One region of the Streptomyces sp. NPDC050388 genome, then DNA from elsewhere that is predicted to be linked to it. Evidence: riboswitches for the same ligand, from Rfam matches in the RefSeq annotation. Region 1 holds a riboswitch; each other region holds the start of a gene.

Region 1 (4,553 bases):
CGATCACGACGATCGGCAGGGGGTGGGCGAGGGTGTCGACCAGGTCGAACCGGTCCCGGTCCGCGACACCGTCGAGCAGGCTCGCGCACACGGCCTCGATGCGCGGTTCGAGCCCGTGGACCACTCTGGGGGTGAAGGCCTGGCTCACCAAGGTGCGGAGTTTGCGGTGTTCCGGCGGGTCCATGCCGACGAAGTTGCCCTGCCGGAAGGTCTCGAAGTCCTGCTGGGTGGGGGTGATCGGTGTGAGGTCGGACGAGTACGTCGCCGGGTCGGCGAGGACGGCGGAGACCCCCTGGTGGTCCACGACGCGCCACTGCTTCTGCCCTTCGTCGTAGGTCACGGGGCCCGCCTCGCGCAAGGACCGCCACCGGTCGGCCAACGCGTCCAGGGGCGATTCGGTCCCGGACAGTTGTGTGCTGGTCACCGTTCCTCCTTGGGTGAGGGCGTGCGGGCCCGGCGGTGGGTCACCGACGGCACTGTGGGGCCGCCGGGCAGGGCGGGAAGCCGTGGCCGTCATGGGCGTGGTCAACGGGTATGGCACCGGTCGGCGGTCCTCGCTCCGCGCCAGGCGGCCGACTCGTGGTCAGGCTGGGCCGGCCGCCGCTCGGGGCCGCCCGCCCGTCCGCCCCGCACGGAATGCGGGTGGCTTCCCGGGGCGTCAGCAGACCTCGGGACAGGTTCCGTACGACGGGGCGGCTCCGAGCGGTCTGGACGTCCGCCGTGCGGCCGACAGGTCCGCACGCCCGCAGCCTGGTGACACGTGCGCCAGGCACCCAACAGACATCACCGCATCCCCCCGACTTTCCTGCGCAGCGGCCCCGCGCAGAACTCTCCTGTTCCACGATTCAGTGCTTTTTTTCGTGCCAGAACACGCTTCGACCCGATACCTCCGGGCCGAATGCGCTCACAGTTTTCACGTTGGGTCACACAATGGCAACCCCCCGAAACCGGAGGGGAGATGCCCAGTCAGCGGCCCGCCGCGAGGGGCGTGTACCCGTCGACTCGCACTCAAACCCCTTGCACCAACGGGGAATTCACTTCTCTCGTGACAACCGGGCCATGACCGCCGCCACCTGCACCATCCGCCACTGAGGCATGGTCACCCACCCCGTGGGTTTCGGCCAGATTCGGCAGCGGCATGTCTGAACGCCGCCCGTGCCGAACCCCTTGACGGACACCCGGCACACGGGCGAACGACCCGGCGCGTGAAGGAAGCCACCGGCGCTCACGACCCCGTGCGTGCGCGGGCGTACACCAACCCGCTCGCTGCAGTACCGCAAGCCCCCGCGAGCCGCGAACATGCCGTCCGTCATCGCCCGTCGGCGTCGGCGCACTCGGCGACGAGCCGCACGACGGTGTCCGGATGGTCCGCCAGGAAGAAGTGCTCCCCGGGGAGCGTTTTCAGCCGGAAACCGGCCGTGGTGTGACTCTTCCAGGCCGCGGCCTCCTCCGGCGCGACCTGCGGGTCCCGGTCCCCGGTCAGGCAGAGGACGGGCGTGTCCACCACGGCGTCGGGGACCGGCCGGTACCGGGTCACCGCCCGGTAGTCATTGCGTATGACGGGCAGGAACAGGTCCATGAGATCCGGGCTGCGGACGATCTCCGGGTCGGTGCCGCCGAGACCGGCAAGGTGGTCGAGGATCTCCTGGTCGGAGTCGAAAGCCGGGATCTCGCGCGGTGCCGACGGGGCGGTCCGGCCGGAAACGACGAGACGGCAGTGTGCCGTCAACCGGTCGCGCCCGAGCCGGAGTACCGACTCGAAGGCAACGGACGCCCCCATGCTGTGGCCGACGAGCACGAGCGGCACGGGCTCCGCCGCCCATCGCCGCAGGGACGGCAGCAGCCGGTCGGCGAGTCCTTCGACGGTCGCCACGAACGGCTCGTCGAAGCGCTCCTGCCGCCCCGGGTACTGAACGGCCGCGACATCGTACCCCTCGGGGAACCGCCGTGCGAACGGCGCGTAGAACGAGGCGGCGCCACCGGCGTGCGGAAAGAAGAGCACGCGCGCGTGAGGTGGCACGGCACCGCGCAGTGGTCTGATCCAGGGGTCCTTGCCCTCCATCGGAGCTTCCCGCCCTTCTTCTCTTCCCTGCGGCCGGAGTCGCCCGCCCGGCAGGCCCGGTGTGACCATCGCCGACCGTACGGTGCCCGCGCGCCGACCGTCGAGGGGCACCTCGCGGGGCGCGACCGCCAGGTGCCCGGTGCCGGGGGCGGCAGAGATCGGTCGACCCACGGGAGGCAACCACCAAGATCCACCTGGCGGCCGATGCCCGTTGCCGGCCCCCGTGTTCGCCCTCACCGTCGGACAGGTCGGCCGACCCCGGTCAGACCGGCCGGGCACCGACGGCACGGCCCTCGGCGGGGGGGGCTGGACGACAATGACGTCGGCCCGGTCGCAGACGTCGAGCATGTGGAGACACGTACCGGCGCCACCGTGCGCAGGCGTCGGGTCCGGGCCGTGTGATCGACACCGGTCGCCTCGGGTCTGCCGCAACAGCAGTCCCGGCACGACGATGCGGCACGGAACCGGTCCGGCCGCGGTTGCGCCCGCCGGCTCCTCGGTCGTCGCCCCGGTCGGCGCTGCGGGCACGCCACGCCCTTCGTGTCTCCGGTGAGATCCGCCCCGGTGGTTCGTCGAGGGGCGACCGCGTGAGTTCCCTGGCTCTCGGGTCGAGGCTCGCCCCGGCCTTCCCACCCGCCCCGGGCAGTGGCCTGTCGGGATCCGCTCACCGGTCCCAGTGGCGGGACCGCGCCGGATTCACACCGGCTTCCTCGCTCCGCCGTCGCCCTGTCGCCGGCCAGCCCTCCACTCGGGTGGCGCCCGCACCACGATGGCCTCTGCCCGCCCCGGGGTACGGCCCGGCCGAAGGGCCGGGCACCTCGCCCACCGGCTCGGGCCGAGCGGTCATTCCGTTTCGGGGGCGTGCGGGCTGCTCACGGGCGGCTCGGTCAGGCGGTCCCGGCCGCCGTCGTGGCCGGACGCCACCACCGCGAGGAGACCGATCACGACGGCCGCGGCGGCGACCCGACCCGCGGCCCGCAGGCCCCAGCCCGGCAGGGACCCTCCCTGGCACCGGCCCGGCGCACCCAGCCGCTCCGCCCGCCGGGCCGGCCGCAGCAACCGGAGCAACAGCATGACGGCGACCGGCAGTTGCAGCAGCCACAACACGGTGCGCGGCCACTCGCCGTACCAGACGTTGGTGCCGTACAGCAGGGTGTGCCACACGCTCAGCACGTACACGACGATCACGAAGCGGTGCAGTCGGCGCCAGGCGTTCGCACCGATGCGGTGCCGGACGTAGAACAGCAGCCCCAGGGGGATCGCCAGGTACAGGGCGCCCTGCCCGAGGGGGATGGCGATGCGGCCGGTCCCGGAGTCGTACCAGCCGGGCACGAAGGCGTCCGCGAAGCCGACCCACAACCGCTCGGCCCACCCCACCTGATCTTCGTAGCGCACGAGTTCGGCCGAGAACATCAGCGCGTGCGCGAACATCAGCGCCATCGTGGTCAGACTGGTGGTGCGGTGCCAGCGTTCCAGGACCTGCCGGGAGACGGGCAGCCGGGCCGGGCGCGGCCCCGACAACAGCAGCCCGAGCATGACCGTGCCCCACGCCCACAGCAGCCCCGACCAGCCGAACGCCTGGCTGAGCAGGTACATCCAGTACGTACGCGGGTCGTCCATGAACGGCATGACCGCGACCGTCGCCGACTCGCCCGACTCCATGCGCGCCCAGAAGAACACGAACACAGCCGCCGTGAGGACGACCGCCGCACTCGCGTCGACCAGTGCGGCCCGCAGATCGGCCCGCAGGGTGACGCGGGCCGCGGGGGGCCGGTCAGGGGTGGGCGGCGCGGTCGTCCCGTCGTCCTCGGGCGTCGTCTCTGGCAGCATCCTCGGGCTCCCCGGCGCGGGCCACCGTTGAACGGTGTGCAGGTGTCGTGGAGGAACAAGTGTGGCCGGTGTGAAGGAGATTCACCGAGACGACATCCGGCCAGAGACGCTGGACGAGGCCGAGGAGTTCGGCGCCCATCTGCTGCGTCGCGCCATCGTGAGCGGGCGGCTGCACACGTTCACCACCCGCTCCTGGACACGGCCGCCGGGGGACGGCGAGACGTACACGGTGATCCGCATGCGCCTGGGAGCCGCGCGCCCGGCGGACGGCGGACGAACGGAGAACGCGGGGCCGGAAAGCAGCTGGAGACCGGCTGCCGCGGCAGTCTCCTCACCGGGGATTCCAGGGGTTTCACCCCCAGACTCCGCTTACGGCTGGAAGTACTCCGACATCAGGCGGCTGACCCATTCCGGCTGCTCGATGTCCACCGGGCGGAACTCCGCCATGGCCGGCTTCAGGTCGATGACCGGGGTGCCCGAGACCGCGTCGAGGCCCACCACCGTCAGTTCGCGGCCGCGGACGGATTCGACGGCGCAGCACGTCGACCCGATGCGGTTCGGTCTGCGGGGGCCGCGGCCGGCGAAGACGCCGACGGGCGGGAGGTCGGAGCGGCCGCGGTAGGGGCGGGGTTCGCGGTGGTCGTCGAGTTCCGGGAACCGG
Region 2 (4,553 bases), on a different contig from region 1:
CGAGGTTGACCGACCCGAGGTTGCAGACCGCCGTCTCCCCGTCACTGGTGACCTCGAGGATCTCCGTGCACAGGTTGGACGAGTGGACGACGTGGCCCGGCTCGGCGGTCTGGTTGGCGGTGCGGTTGGCGGCGTCCTTGAAGGTCATCCAGCCGTTGCCGGTCTGGGCGAGGGTGCGCATCATGCGCCCGTACAGCTCCCGCGCGGGGAGCGTCCTCGTCGCCAGACCCGCCGCCTCGGCGGCCCGGTAGGCCGCGTCGAACTCCTCGCCCCACAGGTCGACCAGGTCCGGGACGTCGGACGGGGAGAACAGCGACCACGGCGCGTCGGCGCTGACCCGGCGCATGAACTCGTCCGGCACCCAGTGCGCGAGGTTCAGGTTGTGCGTGCGGCGGGCGTCCTCACCGGTGTTGTCGCGCAGCTCCAGGAACTCCTCGACGTCCGAGTGCCAGGTCTCCAGGTAGACCGCCGCCGCGCCCTTGCGCCGGCCGCCCTGGTTCACGGCGGCGACCGAGGAGTCCAGGGTCTTCAGGAACGGGACGATGCCGCCTGAGTGCCCGTTGGTGCCGCGGATCAGCGAACCGCGGGAGCGGACGCGGGAGTAGGACAGGCCGATGCCGCCGGCGTGCTGGGAGAGGCGGGCCACCTGGTGGTAGCGGTCGTAGAGGGAGTCCAGTTCGTCCTTGGGGGAGTCGAGGAGGTAGCAGGACGACATCTGGGGGTGCCGGGTACCGGAGTTGAACAGGGTGGGGGAGGAGGGAAGGTATTCCAGGCGGCTCATCAGGCCGTACAGCGCGGCGACTTCGTCCACCGAGCGGGAGGTGTCGCTCTCGGCGAGACCGGCGGCGACCCGCAGCAGGAAGTGCTGCGGTGTCTCGACGACCTTGCGGGTGACCGGGTGCCGCAGCAGATAGCGGCTGTGCAGGGTACGCAGGCCGAAGTAGCCGAAACGGTCGTCCGCGCCGAGGTCGATCAGCGCGTCGAGACGGGCCGCGTGCAGCGCGACGAACTCGGCGGTCCGGTCAGCGACGAGGCCCTCGCGGTGTCCCGTCGAGATCGAGGAGGCGAACGACGTGACACCCTGCGAGGCGGCCTCGGCACGGATGCCGAGCGTCAGCAGTCGTGCGGCGAGCCGGGAGTAGGCGGGGTCCTCGGAGATGAGCCCGGCCGCCGCCTCGGTGGCCAGCTCCCGCAGCTCGGTCTCGTCCGCATGGGCGGACCGGCCGCGCAGCGCGGCGGCGGCGACCCGGCCGGGGTCGGCGCCCTGGAGGTCGACGGTCAGCTCGGTCAGGGTCCGCAGCAGCGCGGCACCGGGGCCGTCGCTCACGCCGCTCATGTCGGTCACGTCGACCGCTGAAGCCGGATCGGCTGGCGCGATGGTCACGTGGGGCTCTCCCTCGCTCGGCACGGGGCCTGGTCGAGGGCGGGGGGCAGCACACGGGCGCGCGCACGCACCTCGCGTCCACCGGCCCATTCCACGAGGCCCGGACGTCAGGCACCCGGACCGGACGGCCGGGCGCACTGTCGGCAGGTCCTCGGACTGAAGCCGTGCGGGAACGCAGAAAACGCGGACACGCACAAGTACACCGTTGCGGGACAGTTCCGGATTCACACCGGATTCCCCTGCGGCGACAGCAGGCATGAGCATACATCTTGTGCCGTGTGTCGCCGGCGGACCCATATCTTGTGTCGGGATGGTGCTGGAGCGCGGTAATGTCAGAGCGTCAGCTCGTAGGTGAGCAGCATGATGTCGTCCAGGTCCGGCAGCGGGTTCCAGTCGCGTTCGGGGGTGCGGGTGAAACCCAGCCGTTCGTAGACGCGGTGGGCGGAGCGCATGGTGCGCTGGGTCGACAGCACGATCCGACGGCACCCCTCGATCGCCCGTGCCCGGTCGACGCAGGCGCGCACCAGGGCCTCCCCGGCGCCACGGCCCCGGCCCGCGCGGGCGACCGCCAGCATCCGGATCTCCGCCTCGTCCGGCCCCGCTATGTCGGCCATCGGACCGGGGCCCGGCACGAAGGTCACCCCGCCCAGCACCGTTCCCCGCTCCACGGCGACCAGCACCTCGGCGGCCGCTGCCCGCCCCGCCACGTCCCGGAGCCGGCCGAGGTACGCGTCGCTCTCCCCGAAGTCGAGCAGCCCGTCAAGGAGATAGGCCTGCGCGGTGAGCTCGCCGAGTTCCTCGTACTCGTACGGCTCCACCGGCCGGGTGACGATGTCCATGAGGTGAGTGTGCCCGACGGGACGGCGACGGGCCGCCGGATTTCTCCGACGGCCCGTGAGCCCCGCGAGGGGGCTGGAGCCGGACGCCGGGTGCGTCAGTGCTTGCTCTCCGCCGTGTCCAGGGGCAGCTCCGCGCTGACACCCGGGTCGCCCGCGTCCGCCGTGTAGTCCTGCGGCCGGGTCTCGTCGATGCCCTCGGGGGCCTTGGCCGCCCTCAGGGCGAACGTCAGGGCGATCGTCACCAGGGCGTTGAGCACGAAGGCGGTGAGACCGATGTAGCCGATCTCACCGATGCCCGGGATCTCGTCCGACGAACCGCCGAAGTGCTTCTGCGTCGGCGAGGCCACCCCGTACGCCGCGACCGTGCCGTAGATCATGCCGACCGCCCAGCCGCCGAGCAGCGCCCAGCGGTGGAACCAGCGGGTGAACAGGCCGCCCACCAGGGCGGGGAAGGTCTGCAGGATCCAGATGCCGCCGAGCAGCTGGAAGTTGATGGCGACCGTCTTGTCCATGGTGAGGACGAAGACCAGCGCACCCACCTTCACCAGCAGCGAGACCACCTTGGAGACCTTGGTCTCCTGCGCCGGTGTCGCGTCGGGCTTGAGGAAGTCCTTGTAGATGTTGCGGGTGAACAGGTTCGCGGCCGCGATCGACATGATCGCCGCCGGCACCAGCGCACCGATGCCGATCGCCGCGAAGGCCACACCGGCGAACCAGTCCGGGAACATGTTCTCGAACAACTGCGGGATCGCCAGCTGCCCGTTGCTGACATCGACCCCGGCCGCGATCGCCATGAAACCGAGCAGCGCCAGCAGGCCCAGCATCAGTGAGTACAGCGGCAGGATCGTGGTGTTGCGGCGGATCACCTCACGGCTGCGCGAGGACAGCGTCGCGGTGATCGAGTGCGGGTACATGAACAGCGCGAGCGCCGAGCCCAACGCCAGCGTGGCGTACGTCCACTGCCCCGCCTCGCCCGGCACCAGCGAACCGCGCGGCGCGCCCGTGGCCGGGTTGGTCTCGCCGTACGCCTCGCTCGCCTTGGCGAAGACGGCGTCGAAGCCGCCCAGCTTGATCGGGATGTAGATGATCGCCACCGCGATCACGAGATAGATCAGCGTGTCCTTCACGAACGCGATCAGTGCGGGGGCCCGCAGACCCGACGAATACGTGTACGCCGCCAGCACACCGAAGGCGATCAGCAGCGGCAGGTCCTTGACGAACCAGTGGGTGCTCTCCCCGCCGCCGACGCCCATCACGTCCAGCACCGCCTGGATGCCGACCAGTTGGAGCGCGATGTACGGCATCGTCGCCAGGATGCCGGTGAGCGCCACCGCCAGCGACAGCCCCTTGGAGCCGAACCGCCCGCGCACGAAGTCGGACGTCGTCACATAGCCGTGCTTGTGCGAAACCGACCACAGCCGGGGCAGGAAGGTGAAGATCAGCGGGTACACGAGGACCGTGTACGGCACCGCGAAGAAGCCCGCCGCGCCGGCCGCGTAGATCGCCGCCGGTACGGCCACGAAGGTGTACGCCGTGTACAGGTCGCCGCCGAGCAGGAACCAGGTGACCCAGGTGCCGAACGACCGCCCGCCCAGGCCCCATTCGTCGAGGCTGTGCTCGTTCGCGGCCTTGCGCCAGCGGGCGGCCAGAAAGCCCATCACCGTGACGAGGACGAAGAAGAAGATGAAGACGGCGAGTGCCACGCCGTTCACGCCGTCGTTCACCGCTGAGCACCGCCCTTCGCGGCCGCGTGGGCGCGCTGGTCACGCTGCCACAGCTTGTACGCGGTCATCGTCAGTGAGGCGGAGACCGGCACCCACAGCATCTGGTACCAGTAGAAGAACGGGATGCCCATGAGGGCGGGGTCGGTCTTCGCGTACGAGCCGACCCACATCAGGGCCACGAACGGTGCCAGGAGGCAGACGGCGATGACGACGCGCATCGGCGTCACCACCGGCCGTCTGCCGGTTTCCGGGGCTTGCGACATAGAACGGTTCCGTCCCCTCGCTGATCGCCTGTTTGACGCGCAGGAAATCTAGGTCGCGGCGGACCGGGACGGAACCCCTCGCGGGGATTGCGTACTTAAACTCCACGGAACCTCGCCCGGACAGCGGCGGAATCTCCGGTGAAACCCCCGCCGATCCCTCCGGGGCTCAGTCCTGGGGGCGCTTCAGGCGGGCGACGAACTTGTACCGGTCGCCCCGGTACACCGACCGCACCCACTCCACCGGCTGCCCGTCCCGGTCCCGGGAGTGCCGGGAGAGCATCAGCATCGGCAGTCCCACATCGGTGCCGAGCAGGCCGGCCTCGCGCGGGGTGGCCAGCGAGGT
Region 3 (4,553 bases), on a different contig from region 1:
GAAACGGACGGAGACCCGGGCCTCCGGCACCAGCACGCGCAGCGTGCCGTCGTAGCCGCGTCCGGCGAGCCCCGTCTGCAGCCGTGCCGCCCGGTCGAAGGACCGGACGAACGCGGTCGCGCCGAGCCCGCCCAGCGAACGCCAGGTCGCCGCCCGGGTGGTGTGCCCGAGCCGAGCCGCCTGCGCCTCCCGGACCCGGCGCACCGAGTCGAGCAGCAGGAAACTCATCCGGTACGTCACCAGCGCCACATCGACGAGGGGAGCGGGCACCCCGGCCCGCACCAGACGCGGCAGCAGGTCGGACATCGGCGTGGTGAAGGCGAACAGCAGCACCCCGAGGGAGGCCGCCGAGGTGCGCAGCAGCAACTCCCCGGCCCGCAAAGGCCCGTCATCGGCCCAGGCCACGAACCCGCCCGGCCCGCCCACCCGCACCAGCAGCGTCAGCGCCCCGGTCACGCAGAAGCCCAGCGGGACCCGGTAGGCACGCCACAACCGTCGCCCCGGCACCCCCGCCGGACCCAGCAGCACCGCGAGCGCGGTCAGCAGCACCAGGACCGAGCCCGGCCAGGGCGGCAGCGAGACCGCCAGCACGGTGAGCCCCAGCCCGAGCACGGCCTTGTCCACGGGATGACGGCGGCGCCAGCGACTGCTGTGCGCCGCCGCGTCGATCGGCAGCACGGGGGATCAGGTCCCGGGTCCCGCGGGGGCCGCTTCGTCGACGTCCGCCTCGGTGCCGGCCCCCCGCTCCTGCTCCGCCCGCGTTCGTTCCGCCCCCTGCCGGCGTCCCCTCCGCAGCCCGAAGTAGTACGCGAGCACGCCCGCGCCGATCGCCGCCTGGAGGGCGAACAGCGCCGACTCGATCTCCCCGGACGGCGGTTCGTACAGCGGCGAGAACCACGGCTCGTAGTCCGGGTCGATCTCGGTGATCGCGGTCTCCGCCTCCGCGTCGGCGCCCGCGAACGGCTCCTCCTTGTGGTCGCCGAGCCCGAGGACCAGCGGCACCACGGCGAGCACGGCGACCAGAAGCAGCAACAGGGAGTTGATCTTCGCGTCACGGCTCATCGGGCCACCGCCTCGCTCGCGCCCGCGCCCGCCGTCTTCTTCCCGAGCCCGGTCACCAACACCCCGAGCCGGGTCAGCTCGCCCTTGCTGGATTGCACCAGCATGCGCATCACCAGCACCGTCAGCAGCCCCTCGCTCACCGCGAGCGGGATCTGCGTGACGGCGAAGATGGAACCGAACTTGCCGAGCGCGCCCAGGAACCCGCTGCCCGGGTCGGGGAAGGCGAGCGCCAGCTGCACACTCGTCACGCAGTACGTCGACAGGTCGGCGACGAACGCGCCGCAGAACACCGCGGCCATCAGCGGCGCCCCGTACCGCCGCGCCAGCCGGTAGACCCCGTACCCCGCCCACGGCCCGACGACCGCCATCGAGAAGACGTTGGCGCCGAGCGTGGTCAGCCCGCCGTGGGCGAGCAACAGGGCCTGGAACAGCAGGGTGATGGTGCCCAGCACCGCCATGACCGGCGGCCGGAACAGGACGGCGCCCAGCCCGGTGCCGGTGGGATGGGAGCAACTCCCGGTCACCGAGGGAAGTTTCAGCGCGGACAGAACGAAGGTGAACGCTCCCGACGCGCCCAGCAGCAGCGTGCTCTCGGGGTGTTCCCTGACCTCACGGATGAGCGACCGGGCTCCGTGGACGACGAACGGCGCCGACGCGACGCCCCAGGCGACCGCGTGCGCCGGTGGTAGAAAACCCTCGGCTATGTGCATGGCTCAGCAGACCCTCTCCAGCACCTCGTGGATGGTTGACGCGCCCTGGCCGGTCTCCTGGCTGACGGGTACCACCGCCCGTGCTCCGCCTTCCCGGGTCCGAGGGGGACCCAGTGGCTGCCGTTCGGTCCTGTCGGGGGACAGGGCCTGGGGCCGGAGCCGGACTTCCCGATCACAGTGGCGAGGGCCGCACCGGCATCACACCGGATTTCCCGTTCACCAAGGCGAGGCGACACTAGACCCCGTCCCGGGCCGCTGACAAGCACTCCCGGGGGGCGCACGGACGGCGCCCCGCAGCTCGCACCCCACGGGCCCACCACGCCGAAGTGCGGGAATGAGGGGAGGGGGTCCTGGGCAGAACCCTGCTGCAACTAATATGCAACAACGAGATCCGGGCAGCAAAGGTGTGAGATCAGATGACGACCCGACGAATAAAGGGTGCCGCCGTCGCGGCGACCATGGCCGCCGCGGTCGCCGCGTGCTCGGCGCCCGGCGGCGGCACGGACGGCGCCGCGGGCGGCGGGTCCGCCGACTCCGTGGTGATCGGGGTCGCCTCCGAACCGGACACCCTGAGCCCCCTGCTCGGCTACGGCAAGGACGGCAACTCCAAGATCTTCGACGGGCTGCTCGCCCGGGACTCCGACCTGGAACTCGAGCCCGCCCTCGCGAAGGCGCTCCCCGAGATCACCGACGACGGCCGCACCTACACCTACACCCTGCGCCCGGGCGTGAAGTTCAGCGACGGCGAACCCCTCACCGCCGAGGACGTCGTCTACACGTACGAAACGGTGCTCGACGACAAGACCAACAACACCGCCAAGAGCGAACTCGACGCCGTCAAGGAGGTCCGGGCGGACGGCGACGACAAGGTCGTCTTCACCCTCAAGTACCCCTACGCGGCCTTCCCGGCCCGCACCGTCCTGCCCATCGTCCCCGAGCACGTCGCCGGCGAGCAGGACCCCAACACCGGCGCCTTCAACACCGAGCCGATCGGCACCGGACCGTACGTCCTCACCGGCTGGAGCAAGGGCGAAAAGCTCACCTTCAAGGCGAACCCGGACTACTGGGGCGGCGCACCGAAGGTGAAGAAGCTCACCATGGCGATCATCGCCGACGACGACGTCCGCGCCACCCGGCTGCGCTCCGGCGACCTCGACGGCGCGACCCTCCCGCCCAACCTTGCCGCCACCTTCAAGAACGACGACGCCCGCAAGACCTACCGGGCCACCACCTACGACTTCCGCGCCGTCACCCTCCCCACCGGGAACAAGATCACCGGCGACACCACGATCCGCCGCGCCCTCGACCTCGCCGTGGACCGCCAGGCCATGGTCGACAAGATCCTCGACGGCGCCGGCCGCCCCGCCTACGGGCCGTTGCCCCTCGACGACCCCTGGTACGCCAAGGACATCGAACGCCCCCAGGACCTCGCCGAGGCCAAGAAGATCCTCGACCGCGACGGCTGGAAGGCCGGCCAGGACGGCATCCGCGCCAAGGACGGCGCCCGCGCCGCGTTCACCCTCTTCTACCCCTCCGGCGACAAGGTCCGCCAGGACCACGCCCTCGCCTACGCCTCCGACGCCAAGAAGGCCGGCATCGACGTCAAGGTCGAGGGCGCCACCTGGGAGGTCATCGAACCCCGCATGGGCAAGGACGCCGTCCTCGCCGGCTTCGGCAGCACCGGCGACCCCGACTTCGGCCTCTACACCCTGCTGCACTCCTCCCTCGCCGGAGACGGCTTCAACAACATGCCCCACTACGACAACCCCGCCGTCGACAAGGCCCTCGAGACCGGCCGCCGCGCCCAGAACCCCGACGACCGCAAGGCCGCCTACGACGACCTCCAGCGCGAACTCGTGAAGGACCCCGGCTACACCTTCCTCACCCACATCGACCACCTGTACGTCCTCGCCGACCGCTGGGGCGACCTCACCACCCAGGTCGAACCGCACGAGCACGGCTTCGCCAGCGGCCCCTGGTGGAACGCCGAGGACTGGCAGCCCGAGAAGTGAAGACCCTGCCCTGGACGGCGATGGGACACCTCGTGGCACGGCGGGCCCTGCTCGCCGTGCCCGTCCTCCTCGTCGTGACCTTCGGCGCGTTCGCCCTCGCCGCCGCCTCCCCGTTCGACCCCGTCAAGGCCTACGCCGGCACCGCCGCCCTCGGCGCCGACCAGGAAACCCTGGACCGGCTCCGGGCCAACCTCGGCGTGGACCAGCCCTTCACCGTCCGCTGGTGGGAGTGGCTGACCTCCGCCCTCACCGGCGACCTCGGCCACTCCAGCGTGATGCGGCAGCCGGTGGCCGAGGCGATCGGCGAACGCCTGGTCTGGTCCACCCTGCTGTGCACCGTCGCGTTCGCCGTCGCCGTCCTCCTCGGCACCCTGCTCGGCGTCCTCGCCGCCCGCCGCCCCGGCTCCCTCCTCGACCGCACGGTCACCTCCCTCGCCTACTGCCTGGAAGCCGCGCCGGTCTTCTGGATCGCCCTGCTCGCCGTCTGGCTGTTCGCCCTCCACCTCGACGTCCTCCCGGCCGGCGGCCTCACCGACACCGGCAGCGAACACGTCACCGCCGCACAGGTCACAAGCCACCTGATCCTGCCCGCCGGCGTCCTCGCCGTCTCCCAACTGCCCTGGTTCACCCTCTACGTCCGCCAGGGCGTCGGCGACGCCCTCGCCGAGGACCCCGTGCGCGGCGCCCGCGCCCGCGGCCTCGCCGAACGCACCGTCCTGCTCGGCCACGCCCTGCGCTCCGGCCTGCTGCCCGTCCTCACCCTCATCGG
Region 4 (4,553 bases), on a different contig from region 1:
CGCCCGGCGTCTCGGTGCTGGAGGCCGTCGAGCAGGCGGGTGTGCAGGTGCTGTCCTCATGCCGCGAGGGCACCTGCGGCACCTGCGAGACACCGGTGCTCGACGGCACCGTGGACCACCGCGACTCCCTCCTCACCCCCGACGAGCAGGCCGCGAACGACACCATGATGATCTGCGTCTCCCGGGCCGCCTGCCCCCGCCTCGTCCTCGACCTGTGAGCGGTCCTCGACCTGCGAGCGCGGGGGGACCCGGCGAGTCGGTCCTGACGCGGGCGGTGCGCATCCTGGAGGCGTTCACCCAGGACGAGCCCGCCCTGTCCGTCTCCGAGATCGCGCGCCGGTCGGGACTGCACGTGGCCACCGCCTCCCGCCTGATCGCCGAACTCGTCGCGCACGGGCTGCTGGTGCGCGACGAACGGCGTCTGGTACGGGTCGGGGTGCGCCTGTGGGAGCTGGCCTCGCGCGCCTCGCCCGCCCTCACACTGCGCGAGCGCGCCATGCCGTTCCTGGAGGGCGTCCACGACGTCGTCGGCCACCACGTGCAGCTCGCCGTGCGCGACGGGGAGGAGGTGCTGTTCGTGGAACGGCTGTCCACGCCCGGCTCCGTCGTCAACTACACGCGGATCGCGGGCCGCCTGCCGCTGCACGCCTCCTCCAGCGGCCTCGTCCTGCTCGCGCACGCCCCCGCCGGGCTGCGCGAACAGGTCGTCGAGGCAGGGCGGTTGAACGCCTACACAGCCGCCACCCCCGTCGCCCCGGGCAGGCTGCGGGCCCAGCTCGCCGCCGTACGCCGCGACGGCTACGCGTACTGCCCCGGCTTCGTGCACGAGGACGCCCTCGGCATCGCGGCCCCCGTGCGCGACGGCTCGGGCGACGTCGTCGCGGCCGTCGGCGTGGTCGTGCCCAACGACGCCGCCGCCCGGTCCCACCTCCCCGTGGTCCGCACGGCCGCACGCGGCATCTCCCGCGCCCTCGGCACCCGACCGGCGGACGCGCAGGGGAGCGGAGGATGAGCCGGTCCCGGAACGAGACGCCGTTTCGCCGGATCCGGTACCGGCTCTGTGAGCCGGGGTGCGGGAGCGCATCGCGGCGCTGGGCGCGCTGCCGGCGAGCAGCGAGGTGCTCGGGTCGCCCGGGCACCGCTGGGTCCTGGAGGAGCCGCTCGCCGAGGACGAGGTGACCAGGCTGCTCGGCCTCGGCGCCGTCAAGGTGGACGTGGGCCGGGGCTCGGACCGGAGTCGGGTGGTCATGGCCGACCCCGAGGGCAACGAGTTCGACGCCCTGCGCACCCCGGCACCGCGGAACCAGCTCGCCCCTGCCAGGGGTCCTGTAGCCGCACTCCCCACTGCCAGACCGTTGACCAGGACAGATGCAGAAGTCCGGTGAGAGTGCCAGGCCACCCCGGCGGAAGGTGATTTCCGCCACCACCGGCGGGGGTGTCCTGGTGGGCAGGCTAAGCTGCACATGCCCCGCGGGGGAAGTCCGGTCGAATTCCGGCGCTGACCCGCAACGGTAGGCGGAGCCCGTCCGAGGCCCCGCAAGCCCGATTACCCGCGGTGTGAAGGCTCCTGTCAATCGCCGTGGACTGCGAGAGGTGCTGCGCAGGGCGCCCCGCGCCCGGGGCCGCTCCTTCTGTTGCGCAGGGGCACGGCCTGAGGCGAAAGCGACCCGTCCGTGGCCACCACCCTCGAAACCGAACCTGCCACGCCCGCGCACACGCCCCGTACCGGAGCCGGGGCCGCGTCCCCCCGGCGCGTTCCACTGCCCCTTCTCCTGATCGGCCTGGGCGCCGCTCTGCCCGTGTCCCTCGTCTGCGGGGTGGGGATCGGGGCGTCGGGGATCTCCTGGGGCGAGGTGCTACACCACCTGTGGGCCGGGTTGACGGGCGGGTCCATGACCCCCGGCCAGGTGCCGGCGTACACCATCGTCTGGGAACTGCGCCTTCCCCGGGCCGTGCTGGCCGCGATCGTCGGGGCCGGGCTGTCGGCCATCGGCGTCGCGGTGCAGGCCATGGTCCGCAACGCTCTCGCCGACCCGTACGTGCTGGGCATCTCCTCGGGCGCGGCCGTGGGCGCCAACGCCGTGCTCATCTTCGGAGCCTTCGGCGCGCTCGGCGTCTGGGCCCTGTCCACGGCGGCGTTCCTCTCCGCGCTCCTGGCCATGGTGCTGGTGTACGCGATCGCCCGTACCCCTCGCGGACTGAGCCCGCTGCGGCTCGTCCTGACGGGCACCGCGATGTTCTACGGCTTCTCGGCCGTCACCACGTTCATGGTGTTCGCGGCCGAGCGCGGTGAGGCGGCTCGTTCCGCGATGATGTGGCTGCTCGGCAGCCTCGGCGGCGCCAACTGGGCCTCCGTTCCGATCGCCGCGGGGGCGGTGCTCGGCGGCCTCGTCCACCTCGCGTGGTCGGCGCGCCGTCTGAACGCCCTGGCCATGGGCGACGAGACGGCCGCCGCGCTGGGAGTGGACCCGGGGAGGCTGCGCAAGGAGCTGTTCCTGGTCTCCGCGGCCGTCACGGGGGCGGTGGTGGCGGTGAGCGGGGCGATCGGTTTCGTCGGGCTGATGGTTCCGCACGCCGTACGGATGCTCGTCGGCGCCGACCACCGGCGGCTGCTGGCCGTCGCACCGCTCGCCGGAGCCGTCCTGCTGGTCTGGGTGGACATCCTGTCCCGCGCGGTGCTCGCACCGGTCGAACTGCCGGTGGGCGTCCTGACCGCGGCCATCGGCGTGCCGTGTTTCCTCCTGCTGATGCGCCGCCGTTCCTACGCCTTCGGAGGCGTGTGATGCGGGTCGACGTCGACGCACTGACCGTCGAGGCCGAGGGGGCCCGGCTGGTGGAAGAGGTCACGCTGGGGGCGGCCGAGGGGCAGCTCGTCGGCCTGGTCGGGCCCAACGGCAGTGGGAAATCGACCCTGTTGCGCTGCGTCTACCGGGCGCTGCGTCCCTCGGCCGGTACGGTCCGGCTCGGCGGTGAGGACCTGTACGCCATGAGCGCGCGTGAAAGTGCCCGTCGGGTGGCCGCACTGCCCCAGGAGTCAGTCACCGAATTCGATTTCACGGTCGCCGAGGTCGTGGCGATGGGGCGGTTGCCGCACCAACGGTCGGCGGCCCGGACCACCGATGAGGACCGCGAGGCGTGCGCGGCCGCGCTGGTGGGGGTCGGCGCCGGTCACCTCGCCGACCGTGGCTTCCTCACCCTCTCCGGCGGCGAGAGGCAGCGGGTCCTGATCGCCCGGGCGCTCGCCCAACGACCCCGGGTGCTGGTGCTCGACGAGCCCACCAACCACCTGGACATCGCCCAGCAGTTGGAAGTGCTCGCCCTGGTGCGTGGCAGCGGACTGACGGTGCTCACCGCACTGCACGACCTCAACCTCGCCGCACTCCACTGCGACTTGCTCCACGTCATCGACGGCGGCCGGATCGTCGCCTCCGGTGCTCCGCACGACGTGCTCACACCCGAGCTGCTGGCCGAGGTCTTCGGCGTGCGGGCGCATCGCGTCCCGCACCCGGAGACCGGCGCCGTACAGCTGCTCTTCGACCGTCTCCTGCCCGCTCAGCCCACTACCTGAGGAGCCACCTCCACCATGCCGCACCTGGCACGCCCCGCCGCACTCGCGCTCGCCACGGCCCTGCTCCTCACCGGCTGCGGTGCGCAGGTCACCTCTCGGGAAGGAGAGAAGGACGGTTCCGCCGCACGTGACGGCCACTATCCGGTGACCGTGGAGAACTGCGGCCAGAAGAAGACCTACGACACAGCCCCCCAGCGCGTGGTCACCAACGACGTCGGCATCACCGAGATCATGTTCGCGCTCGGACTCGAGGGCCATATGGCGGGCTATGTGATGCCCGACGACAAGGGCGACCTCACGTCCGTTCCCTGGAAGGACGCCTACCAGAAGACCACGTGGCTCTCGAAGGAGAGGATCAACAAGGAGCTGGTCCTCGACGCCCGTGCCGATCTGGTCTTCGCGGGCTGGAACTACGGCTTCAGCGAGGGAACCGGCTTCACCCCCGCCGAACTGGACGAGGTGGGCGTCGACTCGTATCTGCTGAGTGAGTCGTGCCGTAACGGGAGAGGGAAGGCACGGGGCGTGATGTCGCCGCTCGACGCCCTCTACACCGATCTGCGGAACCTGGGAAGGATCTTCGACGTCGAGGACCGTGCCGAAACCCTCATCGCGACGTTCCGGGAGCAGGTGGCCGAAGCGCAGGCGAAGGCGCCGAAGGGGGCGGACCGTCCGAGGGTCTTCCTCTACGACGACGGGCGGGACAAGCCGCTGACCTCGGGTGCGTACGCAGGTCCGCACGACATCATCACCAAGGCGGGCGGTGATCACGTCATGAAGGACCTCAAGGACAGCTGGACGACGGTCGGCTGGGAGACCGTCGTCGAACGCGACCCGGAGGTGATCGTGATCAACGACTACGGAGACACCAGCGCCGACCAGAAGCGGAAGTTCCTGAAGTCCTACCCACCGCTCGCACACGTCTCGGCCGTCAAGAACGACCGGATCGTCGTCCTCGACTACGTGGACCTGGTGGAGAGCCCGCGCA

The links. A riboswitch is a leader RNA that binds a small molecule or an ion and turns the genes downstream of it on or off. The one in region 1 is predicted to bind cobalamin.
Region 2: linked by a shared signal. The riboswitch ahead of AB0I73_RS22715 (ribonucleoside-diphosphate reductase subunit alpha) and the one ahead of AB0I73_RS16675 ((2Fe-2S) ferredoxin domain-containing protein) in region 1 are both predicted to bind cobalamin.
Region 3: linked by a shared signal. The riboswitch ahead of AB0I73_RS02640 (energy-coupling factor ABC transporter permease) and the one ahead of AB0I73_RS16675 ((2Fe-2S) ferredoxin domain-containing protein) in region 1 are both predicted to bind cobalamin.
Region 4: linked by a shared signal. The riboswitch ahead of AB0I73_RS11415 (iron ABC transporter permease) and the one ahead of AB0I73_RS16675 ((2Fe-2S) ferredoxin domain-containing protein) in region 1 are both predicted to bind cobalamin.

Annotation. Positions count from the first base shown of each region.
Region 1 covers NZ_JBFAKH010000025.1:66,005-70,557, forward strand. Annotated here, with positions in the region: gene AB0I73_RS16665 (cytochrome P450) at 1-424, opposite strand, end outside; gene AB0I73_RS16670 (alpha/beta fold hydrolase) at 1,310-2,062, opposite strand; partial or broken gene AB0I73_RS16675 ((2Fe-2S) ferredoxin domain-containing protein) at 2,328-2,515, opposite strand; cobalamin riboswitch at 2,652-2,774, opposite strand; gene AB0I73_RS16680 (ferric reductase-like transmembrane domain-containing protein) at 2,906-3,892, opposite strand; gene AB0I73_RS16685 (SAM-dependent methyltransferase) at 4,262-4,553, opposite strand, start outside.
Region 2 covers NZ_JBFAKH010000039.1:55,747-60,299, forward strand. Annotated here, with positions in the region: gene AB0I73_RS22715 (ribonucleoside-diphosphate reductase subunit alpha) at 1-1,384, opposite strand, end outside; cobalamin riboswitch at 1,509-1,655, opposite strand; gene AB0I73_RS22720 (GNAT family N-acetyltransferase) at 1,717-2,223, opposite strand; gene mctP (monocarboxylate uptake permease MctP) at 2,319-3,947, opposite strand; gene AB0I73_RS22730 (DUF3311 domain-containing protein) at 3,944-4,210, opposite strand; gene AB0I73_RS22735 (GntR family transcriptional regulator) at 4,377-4,553, opposite strand, start outside.
Region 3 covers NZ_JBFAKH010000003.1:40,096-44,648, forward strand. Annotated here, with positions in the region: gene cbiQ (cobalt ECF transporter T component CbiQ) at 1-678, opposite strand, end outside; gene AB0I73_RS02635 (energy-coupling factor ABC transporter substrate-binding protein) at 685-1,062, opposite strand; gene AB0I73_RS02640 (energy-coupling factor ABC transporter permease) at 1,059-1,772, opposite strand; cobalamin riboswitch at 1,802-2,011, opposite strand; gene AB0I73_RS02645 (ABC transporter substrate-binding protein) at 2,189-3,784, shown strand; gene AB0I73_RS02650 (ABC transporter permease) at 3,805-4,553, shown strand, end outside.
Region 4 covers NZ_JBFAKH010000015.1:71,173-75,725, forward strand. Annotated here, with positions in the region: gene AB0I73_RS11400 (PDR/VanB family oxidoreductase) at 1-218, shown strand, start outside; gene AB0I73_RS11405 (IclR family transcriptional regulator) at 215-1,012, shown strand; partial or broken gene AB0I73_RS11410 (VOC family protein) at 1,167-1,385, shown strand; cobalamin riboswitch at 1,452-1,573, shown strand; gene AB0I73_RS11415 (iron ABC transporter permease) at 1,674-2,783, shown strand; gene AB0I73_RS11420 (ABC transporter ATP-binding protein) at 2,783-3,568, shown strand; gene AB0I73_RS11425 (ABC transporter substrate-binding protein) at 3,584-4,553, shown strand, end outside.